3 regions of the Brachybacterium atlanticum genome follow, and region 2 is predicted to be linked to each of the others. Evidence: riboswitches for the same ligand, from Rfam matches in the RefSeq annotation. Region 2 holds a riboswitch; each other region holds the start of a gene.
The links. A riboswitch is a leader RNA that binds a small molecule or an ion and turns the genes downstream of it on or off. The one in region 2 is predicted to bind thiamine pyrophosphate.
Positions count from the first base shown of each region.

Region 1 (2,250 bases), on a different contig from region 2:
CGATCGCGGCCGGCACCGGCGACAACATGGGCGCCGCGCTCGGCCTGTCGCTGGGCCCCGGCGACGTCTCCGTCTCGATCGGCACCTCCGGCGTGTGCGCGATGGTCAGTGATGCGCGTCCCGGCGATGCCAGCGGCACGGTGACCGGCTTCGCCGACGCGACCGGCCGCTTCCTACCTATGACCACCACCATCAACGCCTCCCGCATCCTCGAGGCCGGCCGCGCCCTGCTCGGCGTCAGCCACGAGGAGATGGCCGAGCTGGCGCTCGCCTCCGAGCCCGGCGCGCGCGGCGTGACCCTGCTGCCCTACTTCGACGGGGAGCGCACCCCGAACCGGCCCCACGCCCGCGCGACCCTGGCTGGCATGAGCAGCTCCACCACCCGCGAGGACGTGGCCCGCGCCTACGTCGAGGCCCTGCTGTGCTCGCTCGCCGACGGCATCACCTCCCTCGAGGAGCGCACCGGCACGGACGCGCGCCGCATCACCCTGATCGGCGGCGGCGCCCGCTCCCGCGCCGTCCAGCAGCTCGCGCCCGCGATCTTCGGCCGCGAGGTCACGATCGCGCCCGACGGGGAGTACGTCGCCCTCGGCGCCGCCCGTCAGGCCGCCTGGGCGCTCGCCGGCACCGACGAGCCGCCGGCCTGGGAGATCAGCGGCTCGCGGATCGTCGCGGCCGACGCGACGCCGCAGGTGCTCGAGGCGTACCGGGAGCTGAAGGAGCACACCGCGGACTGGAGCTGACGGCGCGAAGGCGTTCCCGCGGGAACGCCCCCGAGGCGACGTGGCAGGGTGTCAGACGGCCTCGACGGTGACGAGCCCCTGCACCTGGAAGTTACGTCCGGACGGTCGCGGACGGAAGAGAGCTGGGCCCGCCGATCGGGCTGGGGAGTCCGAGTGCTGCGTCTGGACCGTCACCCGTCTGGTGAGGCGGTCCAGATGCAGCACTCGGTGCGCAGGAGCGGACGAGGGGCGGCCGCGGGGCGGAGGAGGGTGGACGCAGCGGGGCGGGCCCACTGCGGCGCGGCGAGACGGAGACCGCCCCACCGTACGGCCATGGCTACACTCGGTGCTCGACACGGGGTGCCCCACCAGGGGCTGAGAGCACACCCGGAGAACCTGATCGAGTTCATGCTCGCGGAGGGATGTCGTCGATGCGCTGTGCGCTGTCGCCCTGCAGGCCACGGTCCTGCGGGCCAGGGCCGTGCTGGTCGCGGACCGGCACGCCGCCGCCCTGCACGCCGTCATCCGCTCTCCCGGCCCCCGTGTCGCCCCCGCGCAGCGCCGCGCCCCGATGCGGCCCTGCTCCGACCGCGACGCGTCCCTCCCGCTCGGCGGCGGGCGTGCTCGCATGCCCTGAAAGGACCGCACGACCATGACACCCTCCACCCCGACCACCCCCGCCTCCCGTCCCGCTCCCTCGCTCTCCGAGCAGGTCGTGCTCGTCACCGGGGGCGCCCGCGGTCTCGGCCGGGCCCTCACCGAGGCGTTCCTCCGCGAGGGAGCCAGGGTCGTCGTCGACCACCTCACCAGCGAGGCCGCCGCCCGGGAGATCGCCGACGCGCACCCCGGCCGGGCGATCGCCGTGCGCGCCGACGTGCGCGAGCGCGACCAGGTCGAGGCCCTGTTCGCCCGGGCCGAGGCCGAGTTCGGCGACCCCGTCGACACCGTCGTGAACAACGCCCTGGCCGGCTTCTCCTTCGACGGGGACGCCCGCGCGAAGGCGCACGAGATCGGCTACGAGGCCTTCGCGGGACAGTTCTCCGGCGCCGTGCAGGGCGCGCTGCACACCATCCAGTCCGCCCTGCCCGGCTTCGACCGCGCCGGCTCGGGACGCGTCGTCAACATCGGCACCAACCTCCTCCAGCACCCCGTCGTGCCCTACCACGACTACACCGCGGCGAAGGCGGCGCTGCTGGCCCTGACCCGCACCTTCGCCGCCGACCTCGGCCCCCGCGGCATCACGGTGAACATGGTCAGCGGCGGCCTGCTGCGCACCACCGACGCGAGCTCCGCGACCCCGGAGGCGGTGTTCGACGCGATCGCCGCGAGCACCCCGCTGCGCTCGGTGACCACTCCCGCCGAGCTCGCCGACGCCGCGCTCCTCCTCGCCTCGCCCTGGGCGCGGGCGATCACCGGGCAGAACCTCGTCGTCGACGGCGGGCTGGTGATGGACTGATGGCAACCCACGGCCACGCCCATGCCTCCGTGACCGGCGCCGCCCGCCGCCCGGTGCGACTGAACCTGTTCG
Region 1 covers NZ_JAKJJW010000003.1:51,019-53,268, forward strand. Annotated here, with positions in the region: gene xylB (xylulokinase) at 1-743, shown strand, start outside; TPP riboswitch at 1,069-1,162, shown strand; gene L3K22_RS02185 (3-oxoacyl-ACP reductase) at 1,375-2,178, shown strand; gene L3K22_RS02190 (LLM class flavin-dependent oxidoreductase) at 2,178-2,250, shown strand, end outside.
Region 1: it holds a riboswitch for thiamine pyrophosphate, as region 2 does, so the genes downstream of both, L3K22_RS02185 (3-oxoacyl-ACP reductase) here and L3K22_RS06015 (YkoF family thiamine/hydroxymethylpyrimidine-binding protein) in region 2, are expected to answer to the same signal.

Region 2 (2,250 bases):
TCACCGGCGACTCCCTCGAGCCGGTCCCCGAGTTCCACGGCATCGACGTCCTCGCCTTCGCCGTCACGGCGCCCTGGTCGAAGATGTCCGAGACCATCGAGTTCCTCCGCGCCGTCGGCCCGCGACTCGCCCTGCCCGTCCACGACGCGGTCGCGAGCGACCTCGGACGACCGATCTACCTGCGCCAGGTCACGAACCTCGCCCCCGAGGGCACCGAGGTGCGGGACTGGCCGGAGGACGGCGTCGTCGAGATCGCCCGGAGCTGAGGCGCCATGTCGCACCGGGCCGAGAGCGAGCGCCGCCTCGGGGAGGCGCTCGCGGCGACCGACCGGCGACGGTTCCTCCCCGAGGAGCTGCGGCGGCTCGCCCGCGAGGATCGGCCCCTGCCGATCGGCCACGGCCAGACGAACTCCCAGCCCACGACGGTGCGGAACATGCTCATCCTCCTCGACGTGCGACCGGGGCAGCGAGTGCTCGACCTCGGCTCGGGATCGGGGTGGACGACGGCGCTGCTGGCCCGGCTGTGCGGACCGGAGGGGAGGGTGATCGGCGTCGAGCGGCGCGCCGAGCTGATCGGTCCGGCCCGGGCCGCGCTCGCCGGGACAGCGGACGCGGGGACGGCGGATGCCGAGATCCGTCTCGCGCACCCCGGCGTGCTCGGCGCGCCGCAGGACGCGCCGTACGACCGGATCCTCGTCTCCGCGCAGGCCGACGCCGTGCCGGAGAGCCTCGTCGCGCAGCTCGCGGACGGCGGCGTGATGGTGATCCCCGTGCGCGAGCGGATGCTGCGCCTGGAGCGTCACGGCGAGGGGGTCACCGTGAGCGAGCACGGCGCCTATCTCTTCGTCCCCCTCGTCGAGGATCCGCCGACGACCCGCTGACAGCAGCGCTGGACACGAGGGGCGTGCGCCGGGCGGGACCGGTAGGGTGTGGGGCGTGCACGGGAGTCCGGTAGGCCGGGCTGAGAGGGAGTACTCGAACTCCGACCGTAGAACCTGATCCGGATCATGCCGGCGCAGGGAGCTCCGCCGAGCGATCGTCGCCGCGCGCCCGTGCCCGTACGAAAGGCATGGACCGTGACCTCATCGCCCGCCCGCACCTCCTCCGCGACCGAGGACGTCGCCTGGACGCCCGGCGTGTCCGCCGAGTCTGCCGCAGCCGTCGACGACCCGACCGCGACCCCGCTCGGCTTCGGCGTCGGCGCCCGCGTCACCGCCGCCGTGATGAGCGAGGACTACGCCAGGATCCTCACCGATGCGCTCTCCCGGCTGGACCTCACCGGCCTCGTGCACGAGACCGGGGACGTCTCGACCTATCTCGGCGGCCACGAGACCCACCTCCAGCGCGCCCTGATCGACCTGGCCGAGGCCCTCGCCCGCACCGGTCACCACGCGACCCTCTCCGTGCTCCTCTCGCGCGGCTGCCCCGGCGAGGTGGCCTGCGAGCTGCCCGGCGGCGCGGGCCCCCGCGCGACCGAGGTGCCGCAGCCGCGCCGCACCGGTCGCTTCGCGAGCGCCGAGTGGGCCCTGTACCCGCTGGCCGACGAGGTCGCCGTCGACGGCACCGCCCCCGATCACATGCGCGACATCTACGCCGCGATCGAGCATGCGAAGGACCTCGGCACCTTCCGCGGCTCCGAGCACTTCGTCACCCGGCTCGAGGGCGACGCCGGCGACGTGATCGCGACCGCGCTCGCCGGCTGGCTGCTCGTCGGCCGCGGCGTCCAGCACGTCACCAGCCACCTCACCCTCTCGCTGAACAGCCCCTCGCACGAGGTGCGGGAGCTCGCGGCGGGCGCCGACGCACCGGGCGGCGACGACGAGGGCCGGGAGGATGCGCGATGACCGAGGAGCACGGCACCGCCGCGCCCGCGCACGAGTCCGCCGCTCCCGACGCGGCGCCCGCCGACGTCGGCGCGACCGCCTCTGCCGGCACGTCCCGTCGCCGCACCCCGCTGAGCCTGCGCGAGCTCGTGCTCGTGGTGGTGCTCGGCGTCGTGTTCGGGTTCCTGTACTGGGTGTTCGTGCAGGCCTGGAACGGCCTGGCGATCGCGATGGGCCCGGCCGGGGACCTCGCCCAGCACCTCGTGTTCGGCTCCTGGCTGCTGGTGGCGCCGATCGCGATCGCGATCCTGCGCCGCCCGGGCGTGGGGATCCTCGCCGAGATGCTCGCCGCGATCATCGAGGTGGTCTTCCTCGGCAGCCCCGTCGGCCCCCTGCTGCTGCTCTCCGCGGCGCTGCAGGGGATCGG
Region 2 covers NZ_JAKJJW010000008.1:107,442-109,691, forward strand. Annotated here, with positions in the region: gene L3K22_RS06005 (MBL fold metallo-hydrolase) at 1-266, shown strand, start outside; gene L3K22_RS06010 (protein-L-isoaspartate O-methyltransferase family protein) at 273-881, shown strand; TPP riboswitch at 931-1,039, shown strand; gene L3K22_RS06015 (YkoF family thiamine/hydroxymethylpyrimidine-binding protein) at 1,077-1,844, shown strand; gene L3K22_RS06020 (ECF transporter S component) at 1,841-2,250, shown strand, end outside.

Region 3 (2,250 bases), on a different contig from region 2:
GCCGTGCGCGATCGCCTCGTGCAGCCAGTCGGTGACCCAGGCGAGCGCCGTGCCCGGGTCCTCGCCGGCGCCGAGCCGGGTCGCGAGCGCCGCCGCGAGGGAGCAGCCGGTGCCGTGCGTGCTCGTCGTGTCGACCCGCGTGGAGTGCACCCGGTGGCGGGTCCCGTCGGCCCCGATCCAGGTGTTGGTGACCGCACGGCTGTCGAGGTGGCCGGTCTTCACCACGACCGCGACGCCGGTCGCCTCCGACCAGCGGGCGGCCTGGGCGAGGGCCTCGTCCTCGTCGTGCGCGCGGGGCTCGCCGGTCAGGACGGCGAGCTCGTCGATGTTCGGGGTGACCACGGTGGCGAGGGAGCAGAAGCGGATCATCGCCTGCTCCGCCTCGGGCTCCAGCAGTCTGTCGCCGCTGGTCGCGACCATCACCGGGTCGACCACGAGCACCCGCGGCGGATGGGCGGAGAGCCAGGTCCGGACGGCCTGGGTGATCTCGGCGGTGCCGAGCATGCCGGTCTTGACCGCCTCGAGCTCGACGTCGTCGGAGACCGCGCGGAGCTGCGCGGCGAGGAACTGCGCGGGAGGGACGTGGATGTCGCTCACGCCGTGGGTGTTCTGCGCGACGACCGCAGTCACCGCCGCCATGCCGAAGCCGCCCGCGGCGGTGATCGACTTGAGGTCCGCCGCGGTGCCGGCGCCTCCCGTCGGGTCCGTGCCCGCGATCGAGAGCACGCGCGGGGCCGACGGTGCGGGGCGGTCGGGTGCGAGTCGACCCGGCACGGCGACGCGGGGGAGGGCAGCGGGAAAAAGGGTGCAAGGATCCGAGCTCATGCGGACATCCCTTCGCTAGTACGAACTAGATCAGGTTCCACGGGTGTGATCTCAGCGCCTCGGGCGCACCCCGTGTCCAGTGGCCGAGTGTAGGCCAGGCCGTGGTGGAGCGGGCGCGGCGTTCCGTGGGGGAGTGCTCGGGGGTGTGTCGGTGCGCGGCCCGCCTCCGGCATCTGCGCCCCTGCGCGCCACAGCCCGGACGCTGGAAACCGCGCCCTCTACCGCAGGGGTCCGACAGACGAAGCAGGCCCCTCGAAAACCGGTGGACGACATTGTGGAAAAAGTGGGTGTGTGGAGGGGGTGTGGATCGAGAGCTGCATAGCGCTCCATATCTGCCACTCGATGAGAAAGTTATCCACATATTCCGCGGAGGTCTTTCTTCTGTCGGTTTCCGCGCGTAGTGTGAAGGCGTCGGATCGAAAGAGGCGGTGCATCGACGCATCGCCGGAACGAGCGGGGAGGAGGGGCCGATGAGTATCACGCAGCCGGAGTGTTCGCCGGGCGATGAAGCCGCCGAGGCAGCGCCCAGCACCGCCCTGCCCGAGGGTGCGGGTGTCACCGTGCCGGCCACCTCGGACTCCCTGATCGCGTCGCTGCCTGCTCGTCTCCGCCGCGTCACCGCACGTCGGGCCCGTACTCGAGAGGCGCTTCCTGACCTCGGCGGCTGCTCCGACGACCCCGCCCTGAGCGAGGCCGCGCAGCGTGTGTGGGACGCGGAGCGAGCCTCCGCCCTTGCGCTCGCCGCGCAGTACCGCGCCCTCGCCGCCCTGCACGAGTTCGAGGGCGAGTACGAGGACACCTGCGAGCTCGACGAGGTCGAGACGCTCCGCGCCGCGCTCGGCCTCCGGGTTACCCGAAGCGCCGCGAGCTGGCGGCTGCGCGACGCCTACCAGGCCGTGCATCATTTCCCGCGCACCCTCGAGAACCTCGAATCCGGGAGAATGCCGTCCGCATGGTTCCAGCGAATGCTGAAGACCTCGCAGAAGCTCTCCGAATCCTCCAGGAGGGATCTCGATGCCGTGATCTCGACGTGGTCCTCGGATATCACTCCGGAACGATTCTTCACGCTGCTGCGCGCCCTCATCGAGCATCTCGCCGAGCGGGAGAACCGCCCCGACCCCGTGGCCGCACTCGAGCGCACCGTCGAGCTGCTGCCCGGCGCGGAGGCCGGCACCGGGACCCTGAGGATCACGGGCCCGATCCCCGAGATCCTCGCCCGGTGGAAGTCGATCGACGAGTCCGCCCGCGCCGTCCAGTCGGCGCAGCGTGCGGCGCTCCGCGACGGCACCCCGATCCCGCACGACCCCGACGGAGTCGTCCTCGAGACCGGCCGCGCCCTCCCGCTCACCCGACTGCGCTACGCCCTCCTGGACACCGCCGAGCTCGACGTCGAGGGAGTCGCCGTCCCCGCCGAGCGGTTCCGCC
Region 3 covers NZ_JAKJJW010000019.1:59,392-61,641, forward strand. Annotated here, with positions in the region: gene L3K22_RS10690 (bifunctional hydroxymethylpyrimidine kinase/phosphomethylpyrimidine kinase) at 1-825, opposite strand, end outside; TPP riboswitch at 816-908, opposite strand; gene L3K22_RS10695 (HNH endonuclease signature motif containing protein) at 1,296-2,250, shown strand, end outside.
Region 3: it holds a riboswitch for thiamine pyrophosphate, as region 2 does, so the genes downstream of both, L3K22_RS10690 (bifunctional hydroxymethylpyrimidine kinase/phosphomethylpyrimidine kinase) here and L3K22_RS06015 (YkoF family thiamine/hydroxymethylpyrimidine-binding protein) in region 2, are expected to answer to the same signal.